DNA from 2 places in the Blautia obeum ATCC 29174 genome. Region 1 is predicted to be linked to the other one. Evidence: predicted binding sites of a transcription regulator. Region 1 holds the regulator's gene; the other holds the start of a gene.
What was found. Region 1 encodes Rex, which represses fermentation and respiration genes when NADH is low (regulators of the CRP and FNR family bind a similar motif). Its sites were predicted from a motif close to ATTGTTAANTANTTAACAAT; they were not measured.
Positions count from the first base shown of each region.

Region 2: the regulator Rex is predicted to act here: its motif matches at 12,401-12,420, upstream of pckA (phosphoenolpyruvate carboxykinase (ATP)).

Region 1 is NZ_CP102265.1:1,656,409-1,671,504, reverse strand. Features, by position in the region: gene alr (alanine racemase) at 1-814, opposite strand, end outside; gene NQ503_RS07860 (bifunctional ADP-dependent NAD(P)H-hydrate dehydratase/NAD(P)H-hydrate epimerase) at 860-2,362, opposite strand; gene NQ503_RS07855 (redox-sensing transcriptional repressor Rex) at 2,476-3,129, opposite strand; gene abc-f (ribosomal protection-like ABC-F family protein) at 3,286-5,202, shown strand; gene NQ503_RS07845 (NADP-dependent isocitrate dehydrogenase) at 5,274-6,482, opposite strand; gene NQ503_RS07840 (S8 family peptidase) at 6,659-7,495, opposite strand; gene NQ503_RS07835 (hypothetical protein) at 7,562-7,720, shown strand; gene NQ503_RS07830 (hypothetical protein) at 7,777-8,085, opposite strand; gene NQ503_RS07825 (hypothetical protein) at 8,103-8,300, opposite strand; gene NQ503_RS07820 (YobI family P-loop NTPase) at 8,576-10,672, opposite strand; gene NQ503_RS17620 (PD-(D/E)XK nuclease domain-containing protein) at 10,738-11,127, opposite strand; gene NQ503_RS07815 (AAA family ATPase) at 11,140-12,216, opposite strand; gene NQ503_RS07810 (hypothetical protein) at 12,464-15,096, opposite strand, start outside.
Region 2 is NZ_CP102265.1:1,026,957-1,042,052, forward strand. Features, by position in the region: gene NQ503_RS04905 (diacylglycerol/lipid kinase family protein) at 1-364, opposite strand, end outside; gene NQ503_RS04910 (response regulator transcription factor) at 524-1,189, shown strand; gene NQ503_RS04915 (DNA topoisomerase III) at 1,304-3,493, shown strand; gene ade (adenine deaminase) at 3,583-5,286, shown strand; gene NQ503_RS04925 (AAA family ATPase) at 5,362-6,846, shown strand; PreQ1 riboswitch class I at 6,984-7,028, shown strand; gene NQ503_RS04930 (nucleoside hydrolase) at 7,115-8,098, shown strand; gene NQ503_RS04935 (ECF transporter S component) at 8,111-8,725, shown strand; gene NQ503_RS04940 (alpha-amylase family glycosyl hydrolase) at 8,834-10,525, opposite strand; gene pckA (phosphoenolpyruvate carboxykinase (ATP)) at 10,651-12,255, opposite strand; gene NQ503_RS04950 (MATE family efflux transporter) at 12,486-13,835, opposite strand; gene NQ503_RS04955 (alpha-L-rhamnosidase-related protein) at 14,024-15,096, shown strand, end outside.

The DNA.
Region 1 (15,096 bases):
ATGTTCCGCCATAACTGATCGCCGTTCCTGCCGGAAGATCCTTCACATAAGCCACATGACTCTTCAGCTCCATCGCCGGCTTCAGTTTCACAATGTCCCTCTCCACTTCATCGGACGGATAAATACCATAGATCGTAATTCCCGCACGGACCAGGTTCAGGTTTGCCTCTGGCATACGAATGATTCCCGCACTGTTCGAGCAATGCTTCAGCGGAATCTGTACTCCCGCCTTTTCCAGAAGGTCAGCAAACGTAAGATAACGTTTCAGCTGTTCTACTGCCGGAGCTTTATCCGTCTCATCTGCCCGCGCGAAGTGTGTAAACATACCTTCAATCTCAACATTTGGAAGTGCGGCGATCTTTTTGATCTCCTCAACGCTTTCCGGCTTATCTGCAAATCCAATACGGCTCATTCCGGTATCCAGTGCAATGTGGATATGCACCTGTCTGCCCTGGCGGACTGCCTCATCAGAAAGGATTTTTGCCACATCATACTCACAGACCGTCAGGCGCACATCTTTTCTGATCAGTTCCTGGAAATACTCTTCAAAAACAAGTCCGAGAATCAATACCGGTTTCTCAATCCCGGCATCTTTCAACTGAATCGCTTCCTCTGCTGTCGCGGTCGCAAATCCCCAGATGTACTCATAGTCTTCTATAAGACGCGAAATCGCTTCTGCACCATGTCCATAACCATCGGCCTTGATAACAGCTACGATCCTGGTACCATCTGCAATGTTTTTCTTCATTTCCTCAAAGTTATGAGCAATGGCATCCAGTGATACTACTGCTTTAACTCTCTCAAATTTTTTCATAATACCCTCCTCTTCCTGCCTGATCTGCTCAGATATTTCGGTATTCTATTTATTTTTCAAAACTTCTGAAGCTCCTCGTACAATATCTCCGGCCTTCATACCTGCTGTTCCTTTTTCTTTCGCTGCCAGATCTCCTGCCATACCATGAAGCAGTACTCCCAACGCAGCCTGTCTGCCTGTATCCGGCAGTTCCGTCCTTTTATTCAGGAACATTGCCAGCACACCTGCAAGAATTCCGGTCAGAACATCTCCACTTCCCGCAGTCGCCATTCCAGGATTTCCCGCCAGACTGATCCAGGTATTTCCATCCGGTGCTGCCGTCACGGTACATGCATCTTTCAGCACACAAACCGCACCGGTCTCTGCCGCCAGCTCCCTCGCTGCTGCAATACGGTCTTTTTGAAGTTCACTGACCTTTTTTCCTGTCAGCCGTCCCATCTCACCCATATGTGGTGTCATGACCACGTGGCTCGTAAGATACTGTTTCCATTCCGGATGCTGTGCCAGCAGATTCAGCCCATCTGCATCCAGTATGACTGGTTTAGCAGCTCCTGATGCTGCCTCCAGAAACCACTGTACTTTTTCGGCAGCCTGGTACGTAGTTCCAATTCCCGGGCCGATCACCACAATATCGCACCAGTCAAGATCTTTTGCAAAATCATCGCCACAGTCAAGCATCGCCTCCGGCAGCATTGTCTGCAGTGGAATCCGATTCTCTTCTGCCGTAACGATTTTCACCATTCCGATGCCCACTGCAAAAGCTCCCGACGCACTGAGGTAAGCCGCCCCACACATGCCCGGACTTCCGGCAACGACCAGAATCTTTCCAAAAGTTCCTTTGTTTCCATCAACAATTTTATCCGGCAGAAAATGAATATCTGTTTTTTCTGTCTGCCATAAATATGGTTTCACCTTATCACTCGCGTAGATGCCAACATCCGCAACGATCACTTTACCGGCAAATTTCCTGCCCGGATACAGGCAAAGGCCTGCTTTCCGAAATGCAAATGTCACTGTCAGATCTGCATGAAAAGCAACTCCAAGTTCTGCTCCTGTATCGCCATTTACTCCGGACGGAATATCAACAGCCACTTTCCAGGCATTCAACTGATTCAGTGCCATGATCACATCTCTGTAACTGCCCTCGACCGGACGACTCAGCCCAACGCCGAAAATGGCATCTACTATAGTAGTATATTCCTCTGTTTCCAGGTTATTCACAACCGGCACCTGACAGGCAGCTGCAATATCCAGCTGACGCTGCATTTCCACAGTCCTGTGGTCCGGATTCCCCACCAGATACAGACTTGTACGATAACCATGCAGTTTCAGAATACGGGCAACAGCCACGCCATCTCCTCCGTTGTTCCCGTTTCCGCAGACACAGAGAATCCGTTCTTCCTGTTTTTTGTCTGCCAGCGTCCGTTCCAGTTCTTCTGCGACTTTCAGAGCTGCCCGTTCCATCAGGACACAGGACGGAATCCCGATTCCCTCAATCATATTTCCATCAAGAGCTTTCATTTCTTTACAGGTCACAATCTGTTTCATTCTTTTTCCTCACCTGCCATAATTAGCATAAAAGGCCATTACGCAGCCTCCTTGCCATAAGGAGCCGGGTAACAGCCTGTCTGTCCGTCCTGCCATCACTTTATAAGTGCTGCTTATTTCTCATCGTCTATATGTTCCTGACGATACTGACTGAGATTATAGGATAATGTCATAAGACTCTCTGAAAGATGAACATTCTCCACGATCACATCATCCGGAGTATCCAGATCGATATGTGCAAAATTCCAGATAGCTTTGATTCCGTTCTCGATCAGAATCTCCGCCATATCACGTGCCTTATTCTTCGGCAATGTCAGAATTGCGATCTCAATATTGTTTTCTTTCATAAAGAAAGGAAGATCACTGATCATCTGAATCTCAATCCCACGAACCGCAATTCCCTCAAGTACCGGATTTACATCAAAAATACCGACCAGCTTGAATCCTCTCTTCTCAAACTCAACATAATTGGCAAGTGCCTGCCCCAGATTACCAGCTCCTACAATGATCATCGGATGCACGATATCCAGCCCCAGGATCTTACCGATCTCTGTATAAAGATATTTTACATTATAACCGTATCCCTGCTGTCCAAATCCCCCGAAATTATTCAGATCCTGACGTATCTGAGACGCTGTAACACGCATTTTTTTACTAAGATCATTGGAAGAGATTCTCTCTACATTGTCTTCCAGAAGTTCACCAAGGTATCTATAGTAACGTGGCAGTCTCTTAATCACAGCTTTTGAAATCTGTTTTGCTTCCACCGTTGTCCCTCCTTACACTTTCTCGTTAATTATAACGAATTGACATTTTGTTGTCAATCAATGTTGTCAAATATGTACAATTTTCATTGATTTTCCTTTACAAAGGCCATTTTTGCTTTTATAATCATACCGTATATTTACTTCGGAGGAATAACTATGATTTTATCATGTCAGGGTATCTCCAAATCCTTCGGTGAAAAAGTGATTCTGGAAGATGCCTCTTTTCATATAGAAGAACGCGAAAAAGCTGCTCTGATCGGTAATAACGGTGCCGGCAAAACCACACTTCTTCGCATTATAATGGAAGAGATCCATGCAGATGCCGGACAGGTAGTTCTTGCCAAGGACAAACGCATCGGTTACCTCGCCCAGTATCAGGATGTGCAGGGACACCTTTCTGTATATGAAGAACTCTTAAGCACCAAACAGTATATCATCGATATGGAAGAACGCCTTCGTGCCATGGAAGTCCAGATGAAAAATGCTTCCGGCGAAGAACTTGACCGCCTGATGAACTCCTACACCCGCCTGACTCATGAATTTGAACTGGAGAATGGCTATGCCTACAAAAGCGAACTTATGGGTGTTCTGAATGGTCTCGGATTTACAGAAGAGGATTTTACCAAACAGGTGGCGACTCTTTCCGGCGGTCAGAAAACACGTGTTGCCCTCGGTAAACTGCTGATTTCCAAACCAGATATCCTTCTGCTCGATGAGCCTACCAACCACCTGGATATGGAAAGCATTGCCTGGCTGGAAACTTATCTTCTCAATTATCCTGGTGCTGTTTTCATTGTATCTCATGACCGCTATTTTCTGGACAAAGTTGTCACAAAAGTCATCGAGATCGATGCCGGACAGGTTCGTATGTATGCCGGTAATTACTCCGCTTATGCAGAGAAAAAAGCACAGCTTCGTGATGCCCAGTACAAGGCATATCTCAACCAGCAGCGCGAGATCAAGCATCAGGAAGCCGTTATCGTCAAGCTGAAATCTTTCAACAGAGAAAAATCCATCAAACGTGCAGAGAGCCGTGAAAAGATGCTGAATAAGATTCAGCGGATCGACAAACCGATCGAAGTCCAGAGCCAGATGCGTCTTTCTCTTGAGCCACGCGTGGTCAGTGGAAACGATGTCCTTACCGTAGAAGATCTCGCCAAAAGTTTCCCACAGCAGAAACTTTTTTCCAATATTTCTTTCCAGATCAAACGAGGCGAGCGCGTAGCACTGATCGGAAACAACGGAACCGGCAAAACTACAATGCTCAAGATTCTCAACGGACTTCTGGATGCAGACACCGGAAGCTTCTCTCTGGGTGCCAAAGTGCAGATTGGTTACTATGATCAGGAGCATCATGTACTTCATGCAGAAAAAACAATTTTTGAGGAAATTTCAGACACATATCCGACACTGACCGAGACACAGATCCGTAATATGCTGGCAGCATTTCTCTTTACCGGAGACGATGTATTCAAAGTGATCTCCTCTCTTTCCGGTGGCGAACGAGGCCGTGTTTCTCTTGCAAAACTGATGCTCTCAGAAGCAAACTTTCTGATTCTCGATGAGCCTACCAACCACCTGGATATCGCATCCAAAGAAATCCTGGAGGAAGCCCTGAACAGCTACACCGGAACGGTACTGTACGTTTCTCATGACCGTTATTTCATCAACCAGACTGCAACCCGCATTCTTGATCTGACAAATCAGTCAGTTGTCAACTATATCGGTGATTACGACTACTATCTGGAGAAAAAAGAAGAACTGACTGAGAAATATGCTCCGACTGCACAGGAAGCCACCGAAGAAGTTAATGAAGAAACACCTTCTGAGGGAAAACTCACCTGGCAGCAGCAAAAAGAAGAACAGGCTCGCAAGCGTAAACAGGAAAACGAACTTAAAAAAGTCGAAAAACGCATCGAGGAACTTGAAACACGAGATAAAGAGATCGACGACACTCTCGTTCTTCCGGATGTCTGTACGAATGTAGGACGCTGTGCGGAACTGAGCCGCGAAAAAGACAAGATTCAGGCAGAACTTGAAGAATTATATGAAAAATGGGAGGAACTTGCATAACTGCAATTTTCTCTCCCATATTACAAGAGCCACTGTATCGCAATTGATACAATGGCTCTTTTGTGCGTATATTAAAGCATTTTTTCCAGAGATTCTCTGATTGCAAGGATGAAATCACGGCTGTTCAGTACAGTCGGATTCTCAATCGTTGTAATCAGTGCAAGGTCTTTGGTCATCTTGCCACTTTCAATCGTGGAAAGGGTAGCTTTTTCCAGTTTATCTGCAAACTCTTCCAGTTTCTGATTGCCATCCAATTCTCCACGTTTACGAAGAGCTCCTGTCCATGCAAAAATCGTTGCCACAGAGTTGGTAGAAGTTTCTTTTCCTTCCAGATGACGATAATAATGTCTCTGTACTGTTCCATGCGCTGCTTCATATTCGTAATATCCCTGAGGAGAAACAAGTACTGATGTCATCATTGCAAGAGAACCGAATGCAGAAGAAACCATATCGCTCATAACATCTCCGTCATAGTTCTTGCATGCCCAGATAAATCCGCCTTCTGCCTTCATAACACGCGCTACGATATCATCGATCAGACTGTAGAAATAAGTAAGTCCTGCTTCTTCGAATCTGTCCTTAAATTCTGTGTCAAATACCGTCTGGAATACTTCTTTGAATTTCGCATCGTATGTCTTGGAGATTGTATCTTTCGCACCAAACCATACATCCTGCTTCGTATCCAGTGCATAGTTAAAACAGCTTCTTGCAAAGCTTTCAATGGATGCAGTCATGTTGTGCATGCCCATCGCAACTCCCGGTGCTTTGAACTCCTGTACAAGGGAGCGTTTCTCTTCACCGTCTTCTGAAGTGTAAACCAGCTCAACCTTACCTGGTTTGTCAATGTACATCTCTGTATTCTTGTAAATATCTCCATATGCATGACGCGCAAGTGTGATCGGTTTCTTCCAGTTGCGTACACATGGCTCAATTCCCTTTACAACGATCGGTGCACGGAATACTGTTCCATCAAGGATTGCACGGATCGTACCATTCGGGCTCTTGTACATCTTCTTGAGATCATATTCGTCCATACGTGCATGATTTGGTGTGATCGTCGCACATTTTACTGCAACACCATATTTCTTAGTTGCTTCGGCAGCATCGATCGTAACCTGGTCATCTGTTTCATTACGATAATTTAACCCAAGATCATAATACTCTGTGTTCAGATCAATAAACGGAAGAAGAAGTTCATCTTTGATCATTTTCCAGAGGATTCTGGTCATCTCATCTCCGTCCATCTCTACCAACGGTGTCGTCATTTGAATTTTTTCCATAATACGTCTCCCTTGTCTGATATCTGATTTTCTGTCACTGGTCATTCTCTTTATAATTATCTGTAAACAATGACCAATTTCCTATTATTCTATCCGAAAAAAGGATTTCCGTCAATACTTTCGGCCTTTACTATGGTAAAATCATGCATTTTTGTTTATACAATAATGTAGTTTTCCTATAATGCCAAAAACTTTTTGCAGTTGAACTTTCCCCATCCCTGCTGGTTTCTCGGCAGTCCCATATCATCGCAGCTGTCTCGCAGCATCATTTTAATCTCTACATTGGAAAGCAGAGAATCTTTTTCCAGTGCCAGCGCAATCGCACCGGACACCAGCGGTGTTGACATGGATGTGCCGCTTTTCATGCTGTACAGGTTTCCAGCTCCCGGCGTACATGCCATAATCTGCCGTCCCGGTGCCACCAGATCCGGTTTACACACGCATTCAAATGTTGGTCCGCGCCCGGATACTGCCCGCTTTCCCGAGAGCATATCACTGGATCCCACCGTAATGATCTTTTTGCTGCATCCAGGTGCCGTCACGCTCCCCGGCTTTGGTCCCTGATTTCCTGCCGCCGCAACCACCACCAGGCCTTCATCCCATAATTTCTCCACACCCTGCACCAGTACATCCTGCTCGTTTCGTGTGCGATAAGTCGTTCCCACAGAAATATTAACAATTCGAAGCTTGTATCGTTCCCTGTTCTGTAAAATCCAGCGAAAAGCCTGCAGGACATCTTCTTTATTTCCATTTCCAAACCGATCAAGTACTTTCAGCGCTGCTATCCTGCTGCCTGGTGCCATCCCTTTATATTTTCCCATGGAGGCCCTGCCACTCCCGGCCAGAATTCCGGCTACACAGGTTCCATGTCCATTGTCGTCATATGGAACTTTTTTATGTGCAATAAAATCCGCAAAAGCACAGATTCTGCTGTCAAAATCTATATGCGGATAGATTCCCGTGTCAAGAATTGCCACTCCGATTCCCTTTCCTGTATAAAATGACTCGTTCATGCATATACTCCAGATAAAGGTTTCTATATTAATATATTCCAGTTTCAGTGAAAGGGGGTGCGGAATTTGATCATTGTAGCACTTATTGTGTTTTTCTGCCTGCAGGCATTTGTGCTCTTCTGCTGCCTCGCCGCCGGAAATGACCCCGGATCACAGGAAATATCCGACCAGGAACAGATGGAATATATCCAGATGTGGATGAAAGATAAAAAGCGGAAAACCTGAAAAAAAAGAGAAAGCCTCTCGACTTTCTCTTATCATAAATAATCATTCACCAACAGCTATTCCGTTTTATCCTCTGCCGGGGTCTGCTCACTGCCTTCTTCTGAACCGTCTTCTCCGGTATTGTCTTCTGTATTTCTGACTACCGCATCCTCCGGTGCATCGGTTGGCTTTGTAATTGTAATATTTCCAAGATCTTCTACCGTCTCCTGTTTTGAAAGAGTCGCCTTATAATCATCACGCTCAGCTCTTTTGGATCTGTTTACCTTCACCATCATTGCCAGGCATACAATCAGAATGACAACCAGAATATAATATCCTGCCGAAGACAAAAAGCTCTTTCTATGTCTGTGTTTATGCTGTGACATACAAGTATCCCTTCACATTATTCTGCAGCTGTTTCAGTATCTGCAGCTCCTGCATCTGTAGTCTGTGTTTCAATTTCATTTTCATCTACAGCGCTTTTATCAAGAAGTGTGATTGCTCCAAGGAATGGAAGTATAACTTTAAGTTCACCTGTTACAGGGTCAATTTCATCAATTGTGATAAATACAACTTTTCCTGTTTCCGGATCAACCAGCATCAGAAGCAGATCTTCTGCTTTCTTTTCTTTTGCAGCATCAATCTTAACTTTTACTTCAAGATCTCCATTAGTCTTATAGGTAATTTCATCACCGATCTGCTTAAATTACTGCATTTTCTTCGCCAATCCCATTTTGTTATATCCCATAGTAACCAAAATGTCATCCAAAGAATTTAACAAAGAGTCTCTTGCCATTGGAACTAATATGCTATCTGCAATATCATTGTAATTATCTGGTAATTCATTTAATTCAAATATAACATCTGAAAGTAATTCTATGCTGTTATATTTGGAACAACTTTCTGGATTTTTCTCTGACGTATACTCTCCTCCAAGTCAATCACCATCGGCTTTCCATCGAAATCTTTTGCATGTAAACGAATCCCTTTATATTTTTCAGTATCGTTAGTTCCATAGACGAAGATTTCAATTTCTTTTTCGGTCCAGTCAGTTCTGGTTGCAATAAATTCGACATTCAAACAATTTTTAAATACATCAAATATATCACCTGCTTCCGGATCCAACAACCAATAAACCTCATTTTTAACCTTATTTATATATTCACACCATTCCTCTTCATCTAAAAAAGTTAACGTTCTTAAACATAAATGAATATCTCTTTTATCTAACACCCTACTTTCAAAAACTCTATCACATCTCACATAATATCGTACAATCTCTGCCAACAATCTTGAAATTTCCTCAATGTTACTGTCAGTTTCATTTTTGGGTATTTCCAAATCCACAAACTCATTAATTGCCGCAACATGCACTTCATCACCCGGAAATGAACTTATCACCTCAATCTGATTGCGATATACTTTTCCTCCCTTAATATAGTTCGTTATATTATAAATCAATTTGTCTCGGCTGTATCCTAAATAACACAAATTTTCATATGTCAAAAATTGATATCGTGAGTCAACCAGTACTTCCGCAAGTTTTTTATTTTTTGCCACATTAGTAGGAAAAAGTTCAATGCTTTCTCCCGATGTTACCTTTCCATAATACTGAGGCCAAATATTTTTATATATAGCTAATGCTAATATCTGTTCAGCCATATCCTTAAATTTACTTACTTTAAGCCTTTTAATATTATTTTTATAATATAATCCAAAGAATAAACCATAGTCATTCAAAATCGCATATTGCATACGATAGTCTTTTATATATGGGGCTGCCATATAAACCAGACTTTTTTCTGCCGAACGTTCAGTATAAAACAAAATTGTATTAATAAGTATCTCCCCATAAGCTTCCTCATAAGCTTCTCCGTAAAGCTCTCTAAGTTTTTTATTTACTTTCTTAAGATTTTCCCGGAAGATATCTTCGGAGCTTCTTTTATTCATTCCTGGAACTATTGGAAGAATATAATCAAAAAACTTCGCATGCTGCAGCTCATTCAGAACCTCATCCTTAATCACATATATAAAACGAACATATTTTTCCCCCTGTAGTCTCTGATTGAGCATATAATTGATTTCCCTTAAACGTGAGAAAATCTCTATACAGTCCTTCTGGTTCAAACGGTCCATATCCTCAAACACTACTGTTCGGTCTACTTTATCCGCAATTTGTTCCAGACAGTAAATAAGTTCCGTCGCATATAGATCCAGATAATCCTCACATGCACTTCTTTCGATATCAATTTCTGTGTTGTCTGATTTCACAGCTATATTTTTCAGGCGCATCTGTGTCAGCATATAATAAATCAAATGTCGGCCAATCACTACGACTGCTACAAATACAATCAGATAGAGGAAAATATGAATTTGAGTTTTCCATTTTAATAACAGACAACTTTTGCCCACAACTGATTTTATCAAACTTCCCAAAGGCTGGTAAAAGATTAGTAACAATATCATTAATATCAGCAATCCGCCCAGATTGGCGTTAAGCCTTCCAAAGCAACTCGGCTCCTGAATCATATCAAATCTTCCTGCTTCAATATCTCTCTTATGAAAGCGAGCATAAATCTGAAGAAGAATCCGTCGTTCGATAATATTCTTCTCTTCTGATTCTTTCTCAGTGTCATCATTTATGTATTTTCCCAGCGAAACATATAAAAAATGAGGCTCTGTCTGTTTTTGCCGTTTATGTTTTTTACATTTTCTCAAAACCGGTATTTTGAAAATCCATTTTTCAAAAGCATTCTTCTCTTCGTCCCGTCTTTGCTGTCGTTTCTTATCATACGAATGCAAAATACTACTCTTACCGATTCCATGACTGCCAGATACCGCCATGTTGCATATACGCGGCTCAGCAAATGCTTCATCCAAATATTGATAGTATATTTTTAAATCGTCCGTTTCTTTCAAATCCGCATCATAAGATAGCGGAAACAAAAGTTTGTCTGTATTTTTCTCTTCCATCTTTTGTTCTCCTGTAAAACACCACCTGTCAGTCATCTCCATACGCTGACTAACCGGTGGTATTTTTATATCATCTCATACTTTTCTATCACACAACTGTATTTTTTCGTTTTTCTATCATAATTAATTCCCGCGAGGAGCAGGTTTCCGTGATACTCTTTCAATGCTTCTGCGTATCGTTTCTCTTTTATCTGTGCAATAGCTCCTTCTGCATCTTTGTCCCATTTTAACTCGATTACCGCTGCCGGTTTATCTGCATGAAGTTTTCTTGGCACAAAACAGATATCCTCAAATCCTTTTCCTGTTGGCAATTCTCTTATAATTGTGTAATATTCCCTTGCAAAATAAAAGGCAAGGTTAATCGTACAACTCAGAGAATTTTCATCATTATACTGTAATATTGAAATTTCTCGATGTGCCCGGTCTATTCCATCTGCAACAGCATCCGCATTCATACTCCATAAATCCTAAAGCAATTTTCTGGAAGCTTCTACTGAATGAATAACCTCATTCCAATCCATCGTACTGATAGCATTGACATATTCCTGAGATACTTCCTTATTAGGAATTGCGACTATTTTATCCGGCCAATGATAACTGAGATATCCTAAATGCACAAGCAAAGTCAATATATCATCTCTGCTTTGAAATGATGTCATATCATTTGAAAACGTACCTGTATTGATCTGTACCCGATCACCTGCCAATATTTTTATAACAGAGTCTTTGAGTCCATCAAAATTCATACATATATATGCCTTTAATGCTTCGTACGTCTCTGTCTGGTTCCAATAATTGTCAAAAATCCCACTGAGCATGGCATCTACTACAGATTTTGGATTATACATCGCATAAACTTTTAGTTTCTGTGCTTCCACAACAGATAACTCATATCCATTATACCATGCTTTTGTTTCCTCAAAACTTCTGTCATATTTGCTGCAAAGCTCCTGAACTTCTTTTTCCGTAAATCCGAAAAACTCTGCCATTTCACGTGGGTTAAGCATAGAGTACTCAGAAAACATATTTAATGCAGAATGTGAACCATATTTCTTAATCGGAAGGATTCCTGTCATATAAGCAAGCGCAACATATTCTTTATTCTTCAGCCACATTCTGAGAAAGTCCAGATATTTTTTCTGTACTTCTTTATCCTGCTTATATTCTCGAAAAAGGCAGTCCCATTCGTCAATCAATATAACAAACTGACATTTTGTCTCTGCAAAAACATCCTGCATGGCAAATATAAGACGGTCACTGCTGACAACCTCCGGATAAGCACTTTTTAAATCTTTAATCAATCTCATTTGCAGAATACTCAACATATCCTCAACGCTCTCACTCATGCTCAAAAATTCCTGCATATTAATTTTAATCACATCATATTTATTTAAATGTTTCTGGTATGATTGTTCCTGACTGATTTTCAATTTTTCGAATAAAACTGATGTATCTTCATTTCGCCCGTAGTATGCTGCCAGCATGTCTGCCGCTGTTGATTTACCAAATCTTCTCGGACGACTCACACACATATATCGCTGCATCGTGCGCGCATATCTGTTTGGTCACCGCAATTAAAGCACTTTTGTCAACAAAAATCTCCGATTCCAAAATCATCTGGAATGCCTGACTCCCCGGATTCAGGTAATTTCCCATTCACATCTCACCTCTTACACCTGTGAAAATATATTTCTTATATCTTACTATATATCCTTTCAAAAATCCAACATATTATGTTTCTCAATAATTTTAATAATAATTTTTATTTTAATCTTTCTTTTCTCCTTTCATTCAATACCAATTGTTTTTCACCTCTGAAAATTCAACACAGGATTTTTCACCTCGACATATCTCTTTCCAGATTAATGCACCTTTTGAATGTTCAATATTTTCTCCTTCTTCATATAAATATAGTTGATTAGCAAGGCCTGCACTATTCTTTCTGATATCAATAATATTTTTTATTTTTTCTTCCACATCTTCATCGAGATTTGAATAATCTGACCACTCCGCCAACTCGGTCAACGCAGCGCTCATCAATTTTATTGTTTTTTTATTTAATTTCAATTTATGAAGATACATTGTATTATATAATGCAATCAAGTAGTCTGATAATCCTGGTTCCTTTCGAAATCTACAAAGTATAAGCATTTCATTACATATCTGATTTATATATTTTTCTTCTACATCCGACATTAGGAGAACTCTAACCGCACACATTGCAGATGTTTCAATATCTGAATGTGCAGATTTAAATCCTTCTATTATACTTTCTACTATATTTTTTATTTCATCATCCGGAGCAGCTAATACATGCAATTCAATACAGGGAATATCATATTTTTCCATCTCATCAATCATTTGAAATATTTTCTTTTTTTCCACTTCATCTAGTCTCTGCATCGCATTCCTTTCAAAAGAAGAAAATACATTTATTAATGCTCTTGTTTCCTCTTTAAATTCATCTTCATAAAAACTTTTGTGCGATTTTATTTCATATTCATTTTTCAATGTTATCCAGCATTTCCTTAATTCCTTTATCAAAAATTTCAATTCCGTCTCTTTCCAGAAATCTGTCCGTTCATCATTGATATTTCTGATTTCCCAAAACATTCTATTTACATCTGGTATAATAGATAATAATGTTTCTTTTCTTATTTTCTCAAAAGCTGCTTCTGACAAAATGCTTTTCTTTATTCTTGCTTCTAAATCTATATTTTCAGGATATGGCCATTTTAAATATGTACATAAATAATATGTGTCTTTTAACGGAAAATCATTTTTTCCCATATTCTCCCATAAAACCTCACCAAATTTTTTACTTTGTTCTGATGTCAGCATCCCAACTTCGGCAAGTTTTCCCAATCTTGGTATATAATGCATTCTTTGCTGTTCATCACTTAGACAACTATCCAACATAGAATTTACCCAGCATGGCTCTAATTCTATTTTTTGGTAATCATTTATTGCTACCGTTTTACATGTAAACACATCAAACGGATCTACTTCAGGTTCATTATGCCACGTCGCTCTTTTTCTTCCCGAACATTGTAATAATTCATTCAGCATAGAAATTTTCACACGTTCATCAAGCACATTCATAACTTGTCTTATCCAGTCATTAAGTACTCTGAATCTCCTAACCACATCTGCATCAATAATCTTTATCATCAATACTACTAATTTCTTCTGTTCAGTTATATTTGCTATTGACGCAAATCTACGTAAAATCTCCAATCCATTTAAAAGTATATGTTCATATGCAGTTCCAAAAATACTATCTGCTTTTTCTTGGATATTACCAACAGTTATATCCACAGCTTTATATACATAAGAAAATATGTTTCGTGCATAACTTCCATCTTTTCTAATAATTTCTATACATTCTCTCCGCGTTAATGTTGCTTTTGTTGTGTCACTCTCACCCAATCTAAGCAACATATACCATCCAATATATGGATGATCATCTATTAAATTCAGTATAAAATCCGACTCATCTGCATCAAGCAATCGAACCCATCTCATATGCAGGGGTATCGCTGTTCGATCCAACATTCTATAAAACTGATATCCACTTCCCGGCACCCTACCTCCTTGACAAATTATCCTATTTATTCTTCCTAATTCGAAAGGCGTTTTTTTTCGCATTTTCTTCTGTTCTCTAAATAAATCCTTATAAAATTCATCTCTTTCTTTCTCATAATCGAAGTACTGCTGATATAACATAACCTTATTCGTTAGTTTGTTAAATGTTTCATCACGTGTTTGTAGATTTATTGCCTGATATATAAATCTGTGTAAAAAATAACTACAAGCTAAAATAGAAGAATAATAGACCATTCCTGCCTTTTGTTTAGAATTTTTTTTCTCTTTCTCTATCTCTGTTTCCAGTGCACTCTCCAAAAAATTCAATTCTTTCACCGCATCATCTAACATTCCGCATTCAGCTTTTAATCCAACTATCTGCATTCGCACACTATAAGATTTTTCATTGATTCTAGATCTATCATTTAATAATATGCACACTTCTGATATGTTCATTTTCATAAATGAATACTTGATTTTTTCAAGGTACAATTCATCCCTACCTGTATCTATATATCCAGAACATTTTTCTAACTTTTCATATATCAAATGCCATAATTCATCCATCATGTTTTCTCTATACATACGCAAAAGTACTTGTCCTATAAAAAAATACTTTCCTTTTACTTCTGTATTATTCAAAAAATCATTCTTTTCACTGGCACACATCCAAATCTCATGTATTCTATTCTGCATTTTCATAGAATATTTCATAAACCCCATTTCAAATCGCCATATCACTTCATGCGCAAATTCAAATAATTCTCTAAAAGAAAGAATATCTTCATTATAAATATATTCATATTCTCGTGTATATAATTCCAGTTCCTTTCTCTTAT
Region 2 (15,096 bases), 630 kb from region 1:
GTGGACGTTTATCGGAAAGAATCAGTTCGAGTGCCTTCATAGGATCCTGTGGAAGTTTCATACTGCGGCAGAAATCGTTTCCGGATCCGGTGGGAATGTAGCCGAAAATGACACGGGAAATATCTTTTACTCCGCTCAGGACTTCCTGTATCGTACCATCACCGCCAACGGCAATCAGCTTGATTTGACTATCTTCCGGAATCGAGGCAGTAATGGAAGCAGAAAGCTTAACAGCATGTCCTTTATATTCTGTAAAAAAAGTTTGGTATTTAATATTCCGTTCACGCAGAATGTTCTCCAGATCCCTCCAGATCAGAGCACCTTTGCCGGAACGGGAGTTGGGATTTATAATAAAATAGTACATGAGTTCCTCCCTTATGTTCTCTTTATCATAGCATGTTCGACAGAAATTTACAAACATTTAACACTGTGCAGGCCGGAAATTTAACGTTCATTTTTTATACTTTGCAAAAAGATAAAAAAGAACCTGTTTGTGAAGAAACAGACAGGCAGGAGGAAATAAATGATCTATCTTGTAGAAGACGATGAGAGTATTCGTGAACTTGTAGTATATACATTAAAGAGTCAGGGAATGGATGCAAAAGGATTTGAACGACCGTCCCTGTTCTGGAAAGAACTGGAGAAAGAAGTGCCGGCATTGATCCTTCTGGATATCATGCTTCCTGAAGAAGACGGAATATCGATTTTACGAAAACTGCGTACCAGACCGGACACACGCAAGATTCCGGTAATCATGCTGACGGCCAAAGGCACAGAATATGATGTGGTCATGGGACTGGACAGCGGTGCAGATGATTATATCCCGAAGCCGTTTCGTATGATGGAGCTGATCTCACGTATCAAGGCACGGCTTCGTCGGGCAGAGGATAAAGGCGCAGAAGAATATCATCTGGAAAACCTGTATCTGTGTCCGGGAAGACATATAGTGACGGTGGATCAGGAACCTGTTAATCTGACATTGAAGGAGTATGAGATGCTGGTGCTGCTTCTGAAAAACAGCGGAATGGTTTTATCAAGAACACAGCTTCTGAATCAGATATGGGGATATGAATTTGATGGTGAAAGCAGAACTGTGGATGTACATATCCGGACACTCAGGCAGAAGCTGGGAAGCGCCGGAGATCTGATTGAAACAGTGCGTGGCGTAGGATATAAGATTGGAAGGTGACATACCTTCCTTTTTTTGTTGGGATATGATATACTCACATCAAAGCAGATTTAACTGAAAGCTTGCTGGGAAAACAGACAGCAACGGATAATAACCTGAGAAAGAGGCAGAAGTATGAAGTCATTGGTAATAGCAGAGAAGCCATCTGTAGCAAGGGATATTGCAAGAGTACTCCATTGTACCCAGAAGGGTAACGGAATCCTTGAGGGCAAAGAATATGTTGTAACATGGGCCCTGGGACATCTTGTGACACTTGCAGATCCGGAAGAATATGATAAGAAATATATGAAATGGGATATGGAAACTCTACCGATGATGCCGGATAAAATGAAACTTGTCGTTATCCGACAGACTTCCAAACAATATCAGGCAGTGAAGACACAGCTGTTCCGAAAAGATATCGGTGATATCATCATTGCAACCGATGCCGGAAGAGAGGGAGAACTGGTTGCCCGCTGGATTTTGGATAAGTCCGGATGTCACAAACCAATTCGCCGTCTGTGGATATCTTCAGTAACCGATAAAGCAATTCGTGACGGATTTCACAATCTGAAAGACGGCAGAGATTATGATAATCTTTATCGTGCGGCAGTTGCCAGAGCAGAGGCAGACTGGCTGGTTGGAATCAATGGAACAAGAGCGCTGACCTGTAAACATAATGCACAGCTTTCCTGCGGGCGTGTACAGACACCGACACTTGCAATCATTGCGAGAAGAGAAGAAGAAATACGTAAGTTTAAACCAGAGGATTACTTTGGAGTAACTTTGCAGGCTGGTGGAATACAGTGGACCTGGAAAGATGCGAAGAACGGAAGCTATCGAACTTTTCAGAAAGAGCGTGCGGAGGAGATCCAGAAGAAGATTTCCAATACGGATCTGGAACTTGTATCTGTGGACAGAAAGCCTAAGAAAACAATGGCTCCCGGACTTTATGATCTGACGACTCTGCAGCGGGAAGCAAACCAGAAATATGGATTTTCCGCAAAAGAAACACTCAATATCATGCAGAGATTATATGAGAATCATAAGGTACTTACGTATCCGAGAACGGATTCCCGTTATATCGGCAAGGATGTTGTCCCGACGATCAAAGAGAGACTGAAAGCCTGTGGAACCGGCCCATATCGAAAACTTGCCGGTGCGCTGCTTACTAAACCAATCCATACAAACGGAAGTTTCGTGGATGATAAAAAGGTCAGTGACCATCATGCGATCATTCCGACAGAGCAGTTTGTGCAGCTGGATCATATGACAAATGAAGAACGCAAAATCTATGATATGGTTGTGCGGAGATTTTTGAGTGTTCTTTATTCTCCATTTGAATATGAACAGACTTCCATGGAAGGGAAGGCAGCGGGACAGAGTTTTGTGGCAAGTGGCAAGACGGTTGTGAGTGCTGGCTGGAAAGAAGTTTACGAAGGCGGAAGCACGGACGATGACGAAGAAGAGCAGACACTGAAAGACCAGAAGCTTCCGGTATTGAAACAGGGAGAGAAGCTTCCGATAGGCAGTGTTCGTCTGACAACAGGTAAGACCAAGCCGCCGGCACATTTTACTGAGGCAACGCTTCTGGCGGCAATGGAGAATCCGGTGAAATATATGTCCTCAAAAGATACACAAGCAGCAAAGACGCTGGGAGAAACCGGTGGACTTGGCACAGTTGCCACCAGAGCAGATATTATTGAAAAACTTTTCCACACCTTCCTTATGGAAAAGAGAGGCAATGAAATCTATCTGACTTCCAAAGCAAAACAGCTTCTGGAACTTGTACCGGAAGAGCTTAAGAAGCCGGAACTGACAGCAGACTGGGAAAAGAAACTGTCTGATATATCCAAAGGCAAACTGAAACAGAAAGTCTTTCTTGATGGAATTCGCGAATATACCAAGGAGATCGTTGTTGAGATCAAGACAGGAACAGGAACCTTCCGTCATGATAATCTGACGAATAAGATCTGTCCGAACTGTGGTAAACGAATGCTTGCAGTAAATGGCAAGAACAGTAAGCTGCTGGTGTGTCAGGACCGTGAATGCGGATACAGAGAGACAATTTCACGTACAACAAATGCACGATGTCCGAAATGTCACAAGCGAATGGAGATGCTGGTCAAAGGCAAAGAAGAAACATTTGTATGTGTATGTGGATATAAAGAGAAGCTGTCATCTTTCCAGGCCAGAAGAACCAAAGAAGGAGCCGGTGTCAACAAAAGAGACGTACAGAAATATCTGAAAAAACAGCAGAAAGAAGCAGCAGAACCAGTAAACAATGCGTTTGCACAGGCACTTTCCGGGATTAAACTGGATTAAATTTCTGCCGGAAGTTTCACAGATAATAATAGAATAAGGTAAAAATAGAACTGCTGTAAAGGGCGGTAATAAAAAGGAGTGTGGGCTTTATGAAGTTACAGAAATATCAGAAATGTTCAAAAGTAACCCGTGGACTGAGAAAAGCAGAATTTGTACTGAAAAATGCCCGTATTGTGAATGTTTTTACCAGAGAGATCCTGGAAGGTGATATTGCGATTCAGGATGGAATGATCGTTGGAATCGGAAACTACCAGGGTGAAGAAGAAACAGATCTGGGCGGCAGGTATGTCTGTCCGGGATTTATAGACAGTCATCTGCATCTGGAATCTACACTTGTGACTCCGGCAGAGCTGGTAACAGTGGCGTCCAGGCATGGAACGACAACGTTTATCGTAGATCCACATGAATCGGCCAATGTGTCCGGATTAAAGGGCATTGATTATATTTTGAATCAGACAGAAGACGTGGATGCCAATGTTTTTGTTATGATGCCATCCTGTGTTCCGGCAACTGCAATCGACGATAATGGATGCACGCTTACTGCACAGGATATGGAACCTTATCTTTCAAAAAAAAGAATTCTCGGACTGGGTGAAGTCATGGACTACATATCAGTTGTAAAGGGTGATGAAGCCATGCACCGGAAACTGGAACTGTTCAGGGATAAAGTCAGGGATGGACATGCACCATTTCTTTCTGATATGGATCTGCAGGCATATGCGATGGCCGGAATTGCTACAGATCATGAATGTTCAGATTTTGCATATGCGATGAAAGAACGTCGAAATGGCATGATCGTACATATTCGTGAAGGGAGTGCTGCAAGAAATCTGAAAGCAATTGTGAATGGAATCGTAGAGAATCAGATGAATGGAGAGGGATTCTGCTTCTGTACAGATGATAAACATATCGAAGATATTGAAAAAGAAGGTCATATTGACCATAATGTACGTAAGGCTATCGGACTCGGAATGAATCCGATAGATGCAATCTGTATGGCAACCATCAATTCTGCAAAATGTTATGGATTAACACATCTTGGGGCGATTGCACCTGGATATCAGGCAGATCTGCTTGTTGTGGATAATCTTGAAAAGATGACGATCCAGGATGTTTACTATAAGGGCAGAAAAATTGATCAGGACGGAGCGATCATTGTAAAAGAATGTCCATCAGAACTGAAAAATACAGTTCATGTTGGAGAATTCTCAAAGGAAGACTTGCGACTGGAATCTCCGGATGGTATATTCAATGTAGTCGGAATGCAGGAAGGTGAAATTACAACTGTCCGTAAAAATGTACAGATACTTCATGAAATGGGAGTATTCACCGCAGATGAACAGTATCAGAAGATTGCGGTGGTTGAAAGGCACAAAGCAACTGGAAAAACAGGTGTCGGTGTTGTGAGTGGATTTGGTATTCAGGGTGGCGCAATTGCGTCAAGTGTATCCCATGATTCTCACAATATCATTGTAATTGGTGACAATGATGAAGATATGTATCTTGCTGTACAGGAACTGATCCGTACGCAGGGCGGTTATACACTGGTTGCAGATCATCATGTATATGATACACTGGAACTTCCGGTAATGGGACTGATGAGTGATGCAGGTTTTCAGTACAGTCATAGAAAACTGGAACGAATGATCCGCAAGGCACACGAGATGGGTGTGCCGGATGCTATGGCGCCATTTATCACTCTGTCCTTTATGGCTCTGCCGGTCATTCCAGAGATACGCGTTACTCCACGGGGAATCTATAATGTGTGCAGCGGTGAGTTTTATCAGAATTAAAGACAGATAAGTGATTACAGATTCATGGTAATCATTGCAACAATACAAACAATAAAAGAGGAGCAGCAGTTTATTATGCCAGTATTTGATTTCAGCAACAGCAAAACAGAAAAGAAAGATCCGGAATGTACTTATACGACGTTCCAGTCGAATGAAAAAGTACCGTCACCGGAGAAACCGATCCTGATCATTGATAATAAAAGTCGTCAGTGGAAGCATCATTCCTGTGGTGTCTTTTCCAATCCAAACCAGAAATCTTCTTTTGAATTTAAAGAACAGGACGGTGTTTTCCCGGCAGATATTCTCAAAATTGATGCACGTTTTGTGAGCCTCGTAAAATGGCTGGGCGAAAACCATATTAGTGTACGATTATCTGGACAGAATACAGAAGATGGATATGCAATCTATAAGATTCGTGAAACTGCGTTTGGAGGAGCCGGAAAACTTTCAGCAGAAGATGGATTCCTGCAGTTTATGATCGAACGTCTTCTGGCAAGTAATGCACCGACAGAGCTTCCGGATGGAGATGAGGAAGATGAGGACGGCGATGATATGAAGCTGACCAGCATTCAGAGCATCACGGATTTTATGACCTGTGCAGGAAGGACCATGCCGGATAATATCCGTCTCTGGGCAAGAAGAAACCTTGCTGTTGCGAAATCTCATGAGGTATCGCAGGAAGAACGCAGACATGCACAGAGAGCACTGTCCATTATGATGAATATTCAGTGGAAAAATAACTATTTTGAATCCATTGATCCAGTAGAGGCGCGCCGTATTCTGGATGAAGAACTCTATGGAATGGAAAAAGTAAAACAGAGAATCATTGAGACGATCATTCAGATTAACCGTACGCATACACTTCCGGCATACGGGCTGCTTCTGGTTGGTCCGGCAGGAACCGGCAAATCCCAGATTGCTTATGCAGTTGCACGTATCCTGAAACTTCCGTGGACAACATTGGATATGAGTTCCATTAATGATCCGGAGCAGCTTACCGGAAGTTCCCGTGTCTATGCCAATGCAAAGCCTGGAATCATTATGGAAGCATTTTCCATGGCAGGCGAGTCCAATCTTGTATTTATTATCAATGAGCTGGATAAGGCAACCAATGGCAAGGGAAATGGTAATCCGGCGGATGTACTTCTGACACTCCTTGATAACCTTGGATTTACAGATAACTATATGGAATGTATGGTTCCGACTGGCGGTGTTTATCCGATTGCGACAGCCAACGACAAAGCACAGATCAGTGCTCCGTTAATGTCCCGCTTTGCGGTCATTGAACTTCCGGATTACACAGCAGAAGAAAAGAAAGTTATTTTCTCCAAATTTGCACTTCCGAAAGTATTAAAACGCATGAGTCTCAAAGAAGAAGAGTGCGTAGTGGCTCCGGATGGACTTGATGCAGTGATCGATCAGTTTGCTGATACGACCGGTATCCGTGATCTGGAACAGGCGGCAGAACACATTGCTGCAAATGCTCTGTATCAGATTGAAGTAAATCATGTATCTTCTGTGATTTTTGACGCGGATATGGTGAAGAAGTTATTTGAATAAAATCGGTAAATACTTATTTCATACACAGTAACTAAAATTTTACTCCGGAATGTAAAAATATACTTGCATTCCGGAGTCCTTTTTGTTATACTACAAAAAGTTTCATAAGTAGATTTTTATGAAATGTTTTATAAATTTCATAACTGGTTCGAAACCCTCCCAGTATAAAAAACTAGGTCATGCAGGTATCTTCCGATCGTCGATACCTTTTTCTGTGGAGGATTTTTATAAAAATCACCTGGAAGAAGGAAAGGTTGGAAGTTTTTTTATGCGTAAAATTATTATAGACTGTGATCCGGGAATTGACGATGCACTTGCGATCATGCTTGCTGCAAATTCTCCGGAACTTGATATTCTGGCAATCACAACAGTATCAGGTAATGTGCCATCTGATATGGGGGCGGCTAATGCACGAAAGGTTCTGAAGCAGCTTGGCAGAATGGATATTCCAATCTATATTGGAGAAGAAGTTCCGCTCCGGGAAGAATATATTGATGCGAGGGATACCCATGGGATGGATGGACTTGGAGAAAGCTTTTTTCCGGAAGTGGAAGGTGAATATGAGAAGAAGAATGCAGTTGATTTTCTGGCAGAACTTCTGGAGAGAGAAAAAATATCCATTATCGCACTTGGCCCGATGACGAATCTAGCAAAAGTATTTTCGAGAAAGCCGGAACTGATCGCTAATGTAGAAGAGATGGTATCCATGGGAGGAAGTTTCAAGAGTCATGGAAATTGTTCGCCGGTAGCTGAGTATAATTACTGGTGTGATCCGGATGCAGCTGCCGTTGTGTATGATCTTTTTGCAAAGGCAGGAAGCAAGATTCATATGATTGGACTGGATGTAACGCGTGAAATTGTCCTGACACCGAACAGGCTGGAATATATGTGCCGCCTGGATCCGGAGATGGGAGAATTTATTCGTAAGATCACAGGATTTTATATGGATTTTCACTGGGAACAGGAGGGGATTATTGGTTGCGTGATCAATGATCCACTGGCAGTGGCATATTTTATTGACCGATCCATGTGCGATGGATTTGATAGCTTTACAGTCGTTGCAACTGACGGAGTTTGTCGTGGTCAGACTGTTGTAGATTCTATGAACTTCTGGAAAAAAGAACCGAATAGCAGGATTCTTACAGAAACAGATTCTGAAAGATTTTTTGCATTCTTTATGGAACGTGTACTCAGAAAAAATGATGGAAGCAGATGGAAGAAGGATGAATTTAAACTTCTGCATGAGCTGTAGAGAGGTGACAGAATGAAGATAACAATGAAAAGAAACAAAAAAGATTATTCAGAAAACAAGATCAATGTTTACCAGATCTGTCTGGTGGCACTGGCAGTAGGAATCAATATTGTCGGGGGACAGATTGCACTCTTTATGAAACTGCCGGTTTATCTGGACAGCATTGGAACTATTCTGACAGGTGCAGTTCTGGGACCGTGGTTTGGTATGCTGCCGAACCTGATCAGTGGAATTTTTATGGGTATGACAGTGGATATCTATTCGTTATATTTTGCACCTGTGGGTATGATCACAGGTATCATGAGTGGACTTGTTTTTCGTAAGTTATCCGTAAAGAAAGTAAAAGTGCTGTTTGCTGCAGTACTGATCACTGTACCGGGAACGATTGTAAGTTCTGTGATCAATGCAGTATTATTTGGAGGTGTGACCTCATCAGGATCTTCGATTCTGGTCCAGCTTCTTTCCAGAACACCGCTTGGACTGACCGGAAGTATCTTTGCAGTACAGTTTCTGACGGATTATCTGGACAGATGCATTTCTGTATTTGCGGTAAGTGTATTTGTGACGATGCTCGGTGGAGAATTGCGACAGAGACTGACGGGGAATGTGCATAACAGAGCAATATAAAAGAAAAGAGGAGTAATCACACGAAAATTGTGTGAGATACTCCTCTTTTTTGCATCGCTTAAGAAAGAATTGTCGATTTGCGATGCAGTATGCCTTTTATAATATGAATCAGCAGAAGCTCTTGAGCCAGTTGACCAGAGAATCGTGCCATATATTGTCGTAAACTGTTTTCTTCATCTGATCGGTGACGGGACCGTTGTTTGCCATCTTTGCGAGGATGCCAGCCTGGAGCTCTTCGATGGACATGTCTTCCGGAGCTTTGTTCGGATCGAAATTGACAGGCTCCTTTTCAGTAGAGGCAGGAGTTCTATCGGTGTCTTCTTTTGTACTTGCAGCTTCCGGTACAGAGGAAGCTGAGGCTGTTTTGGTTTCTGCAGAGCCTTCGTTTTTGACTTCTTCCTGAGTAACAGGTGTTTCTTCAACGATAGAGTCCTTGTTTTCAGAAAATGTTTCAGGAACAGATGTTTCTTCTGATGGTACCCAGATTTCGCCACTGTTTGCACCCACGCGTACATTGATGTGTCCACCTTCTACAGAAACTTTCTGCCCGGTCAGTGTGCCAATATATTCAACAGCATTTCCGGCAGGAAGATTCATCCAGGCATCGTTGTCGTCATTGTTGACAGTCACAATCACACGCACGCTGTCCAGATCACGTGCAAATGCAAACTGACGATTGGTAAGCTGCAGTTCTGTGTAGCTTCCATAGCTCAGAGCAGGTGTATTCTGTCTGATCTTACCAAGAGCTGCAATGAGAGCAGTGCAAGGATTATCACTGAGGGCAGATTCGTAATCTTCAAGATTAAGTGCTGGTCTCAGACTGTCATCGGAAGAGCGTTCTTTACGTCCTTCGATCCCAAACTCAGAACCATAATAAATACTTGGAACGCCCGGAAGGGTATAGAGCAGAATATGAACCGGAGTAAAGTGCGCCTTATTGGATAGCTTTGTATAGATTCTTTCTACATCGTGGTTATCAACGAAATTATAAAGATCCAGATTTCCCATATTCTGGAGATATTTTACCGTATGGGCGATCTCGAAATAGTTGTGATCATTATGTCCGCTATAAAGTGCTTTGTGCAGAGCATAGTTTGTAACACTGTGCAGAGTCTCTCCATTTACCCAGCGACTGTAATCTCCATGAATTACTTCGCCCATCAGCCAGAAATCCGGTTTGACTTCTTCAGCAGTACGGCGGAGCGCACGCATGAAATCAAAATCCAGTACATCGGCAGCATCCAGGCGGATTCCATCTACATCAAACTCAGAAACCCAGTAACGGATCACATCACAGATATAATCCTGAACTTCTGGATTTCTCTGGTTTAATTTGACAAGCAGATTGTATCCACCCCAGTTATCATAGGAAAATCCATCGTTGTATTCATTGTTTCCCCAGAAATTTACATTACAATACCAGTTCAGATATCTGGAATTTTCACGATTCTGCTGAATATCTTTGAATGCAAAGAAATCGCGTCCGGTATGATTGAATACACCATCAAAAATTACTTTGATTTTTTTGTCATGACAGGCTTTTACAAAAGCAGTCAGATCTTCGTTTGTTCCAAGACGGGAGTCCAGTTTCTTGTAATCTGTTGTCTCATAGCCATGGCCGACACTTTCGAAGAGCGGTCCGATATACAGGGCTGTGCATCCGATTTCTTTGATATGGTCGATCCATGGAAGAAGAGTGTTCAGGCGATGTACCGGTTCTGTGTACTCATTCTGTTTGGGAGCACCGGTAAGGCCAAGTGGATAAATGTGATAAAAAATAGCTTCGTTATACCAACTCATGTCTCATCATCTCGTTTCGTAGTATTTTCTTTTTCATATTTAAATAAAATGTATCTCACCGGGAGATAAAAATTATGGGGCTGTCGTTAAACGGCAGCCCCTGGATTTTGTTATTTAATATGAAATTATAACTGAGGACCAGCAGCAACAAGTGCTTTACCAGCAGCATTTCCTTCGTATTTAGCGAAGTTCTTGATGAATCTTGCAGCAAGATCTTTAGCTTTTTCTTCCCACTGAGCAGCGTCTGCATATGTGTCACGTGGATCAAGGATTCCTGTATCAACACCTGTCAGTTCTGTAGGAACTTCGAAGTTGAAGTAAGGAATTGTCTTTGTAGGAGCGTTGTTGATATCTCCGTTCAGGATAGCATCAATGATTCCACGGGTATCTTTGATGGAGATACGTTTTCCAGTTCCGTTCCATCCTGTGTTAACGAGGTAAGCTTTTGCTCCGCTCTTTTCCATTTTCTTAACAAGCTCTTCTGCATATTTTGTAGGATGCAGTTCCAGGAATGCCTGGCCGAAGCAAGCAGAGAATGTAGGTGTTGGCTCTGTGATTCCACGTTCTGTACCAGCAAGTTTTGCTGTGAATCCAGACAGGAAGTAGTACTGTGTCTGAGCTTCTGTCAGGATAGATACTGGCGGAAGTACACCGAATGCATCTGCGGACAGGAAGATTACGTTCTTAGCTGCCGGTGCAGAAGAAATCGGGCGAACGATTTTTTCGATGTGGTCGATCGGGTAGGAAACACGTGTGTTTTCTGTAACGCTCTTATCAGCGAAATCAATCTTTCCGTTTGCATCAACAGTTACGTTCTCAAGAAGAGCGTTACGTTTGATTGCATTGTAGATGTCTGGCTCAGATTCTTTGTCAAGGTTGATAACTTTAGCGTAGCATCCACCTTCGAAGTTGAATACGCCGTTGTCATCCCAGCCGTGTTCGTCATCACCGATCAGGAGACGTTTCGGGTCTGTGGAAAGAGTTGTTTTACCTGTTCCGGAAAGTCCGAAGAAGATTGCTGTGTTTTCTCCGTTGAGGTCTGTGTTAGCGGAGCAGTGCATAGCTGCGATACCTTTCAGTGGCAGGAAGTAGTTCATCATAGAGAACATACCTTTCTTCATTTCTCCACCGTACCATGTGTTAATGATAACCTGTTCTTTGGATGTAATGTTGAACATTACAGCTGTCTCAGAGTTCAGACCAAGTTCTTTGTAGTTTTCAACTTTTGCTTTAGAAGCATTGTATACAACGAAATCTGGCTCAAATGTTTCAAGCTCTTCAGCTGTTGGCTGGATGAACATGTTTGTAACAAAATGTGCCTGCCAAGCAACTTCAACGATGAAACGGATAGCCATACGAGTATCAGCATTAGCACCGCAGAATGCGTCAACTACGAAAAGTTTCTTATTGGAAAGTTCTTTTTTTGCAATTTCTTTACAAGCATCCCAAGCTTCCTGTGTTGCAGGATGGTTGTCATTCTTGTATTCATCAGAAGTCCACCAAACTGTATCTTTGGAGTTCTCATCCATAACGATGAATTTATCTTTAGGAGAACGTCCTGTGTAGATACCTGTCATAACGTTAACAGCGCCAAGTTCTGTCTCCTGGCCTACTTCAAATCCTTCAAGACCTGCTTTAGTCTCTTCCTCGAATAATACTTCGTAAGAAGGATTGTACACAATTTCAGTTGTTCCTGTGATGCCATACTTAGTTAAATCGATTTTTGCCATCTTACATTTACCTCTCTTCTTTAATAGGGCCATCTATATGCTGGCTTCTTTAACCTCTAAGAAGTGGAACATTCCAACTTCTCATAGAGTTAATTATACATAATTCATCAATAAAAGCAATAAAAAAACAGTGAAATTTTTAAAAAATGATAATAATTTAACAGTTATGAAGGAGAAATGACAAAGCCTACTTATTAATATAGAAGAAAAGAAAAAAATAATCTACAGGATCACAGCTTCCTGTAGATTATTATGAAATAAATGATTTCTGCGATAGATGTGATGATCCATGAGAAGAGATACAGAAGGAATAATGCCGGAATTGTATGAATCCAGGCAAAAATGGTGTAGATCCAGACAATACGGAAAACACAGGATCCCAGAATGATAATGATCGTAGGAATGACGGTTTTTCCAAGACCGCGGGATGCTGCAATTGTGCAGTCCATAAAAGCGGACACACAATATGAAAAGGCCATGATCTTAATTCTCTGCATGCCGGCATCAATAACCGCTGCGTCTGTGGCGAACAGAGACATGAACTGATGACCAAAAATAAAGAGCAGAAGACCAAGGATCAAGCCTGTTGTAAATGAATAAAACAGACTGATGAAATAGCTTTTGAGCACACGCTTTTTGTTTCTGGCACCGTAGTTCTGACTCATAAAGCTGGAACATCCGGTATAGAACGCATACATGACATTAAAAATCAGTGTGTCAGCGTTTGTAGCCGCAGTACTTCCGGAAACCATGACAGTATCGAAAGAATTAACACCGGTCTGTACAAACAGATTGGCAATTGCGAAAATTGCATTCTGGATTCCGGCCGGGATACCAAGCATCAGAATAGAAATGGCGGCGTGTCTGTGAAATCTGATGTCTTTTAAAGAAACACGGCATTCATCTTTGCGACGGAGCAGGTGAATCAGAATCAGTCCGGCAGAAACATATTGCGCAATTGCTGTGGCAGTCGCAACACCGGCTGCTGCCATGTGAAGTACGATAACAAAAAATAAATTCAGAATGACGTTCAAAACACCGGCAATCGCCAGATAATAAAGTGGACGTTTTGTTTCGCCACGGGCACTTAAGACACCATTACCAAAGTTGTATATTCCCATGGCCGGAAGCCCGATCGCATAAATCTTCAGATACAGAGATGCCTGTCCGATCAGATCATCTTTTGTATGCAAAAGCATGAGCATGCGCCCGGAAAAGAAGAAACAGACGGCTCCGATCAGGAGCCCCATCATCATACACAAAAGAAGTGCTGTGTGGACTGTTTCCACGGTATCTTTGTGCTTTCCGGCACCAAGTGCGTGGGCAACACGGACATTGACTCCACTTCCCATACCAATCAGAAATCCGACAAACAATGTGACGAGCAAAGTGGTAGATCCCACGGCACCAAGTGCCTTGTAATCTGCAAAACGCCCAACAACAGCGACATCACTTAAATTGAAGAGAACTTCCAGAAGCTGCGAGCACATCAGCGGAATACTGAATAAAATAATATTTTTCCATAAAGAACCCGTTACCATTTCAATGGAACGGGCCTTTTTTTGCGTATTTTCAGACATAATAAAACCTCAATAATACATTATATTTTCTTCATCCTGTTATAGAATACGTCAGCGTGAAAGGTTTGTAAAGAGAAAGATAGGTAAAAAATATTGACGCAATGGTATAGCTTATTTTACAATAAAAGGTAAAATAATTTGATATTTTGCAGATTCAGTCTGCATGAATTTAGAAAGGAAATGACATAATGCCAGCAGTAAGTATTGATTTAAATATGGTTCGAGTAACCAATGATGAATTTGTAAAAAAAGCAGAGGCATGTACGCCAAAACTTATCGAGACAGTGGTACGTCCTGTTGCTATAGTAGATATTGTAAAAACAGAAGAGATTTTTCCGGAAGTCCATAAGAGAGATGAGATTGAGAATCTTTCTTCCTGTCATCTTGCAAAAGGGGATAAAATCTGCCTGGATTTCGGAGATCATCAGGTAGGCTATGTGACTCTGAAACTGAATTCCGTAGGAAGTCCGCAGGATTCACCGGCGTTTTTCAGACTGAAATTCGGTGAGATCGCAAAAGAAATGACCGAGGATTCAAAAGATTATGACGGATGGATCAGCCGTGGATGGATTCAGGAGGAATTTATCCATATCGATGTCCTTCCGGCAGAATTGAAACTTCCAAGAAGATACGCATTTCGTTATATGGAGATCGAGGCAATCGACACATCTCTGAAATGGCAGATGGTAGTGGAAGATGTATACTGCACCAGTGTTTCTTCAGTCCGCATGGAAGATGTGAAACCGGTAGAGAGTGATGACGAAATAATCCGTAAACTGGACAGGGTCAGCCTTCGTACCCTGCACAACTGCATGCAGTCCGTATTTGAGGATGGACCGAAGAGAGACCGCCGTCTGTGGCTCGGAGACTTAAGACTTCAGGCACTTGCAAACTATGAAACATTCCATAACATGGATCTCGTAAAACGATGCCTGTACCTGTTTGCAGGGCAGACAAAAGACAATGGTCAGGTAAGTGCATGCCTGTTTACAGAGCCGAAATTCATCGTAGATGATACCTTTCTTCTGGACTATTCCATGTTCTTTGGTGCAACACTTCTAGATTATTATGAAGCATCCGGCGATAAAGATACTCTGCAGGATTTAAGTGAATGTGCATATCGCCAGATTGAGATCGCAGGCGAGCAGTTTGACGAAAAAAATCTTATGAAAAACGGTGAAGGTTTCTGGGGATTCATTGACTGGACCGAAGGCCTGAACAAACAGACAGCTATGCAGGGTGTTTATATCTACTGCGCAAA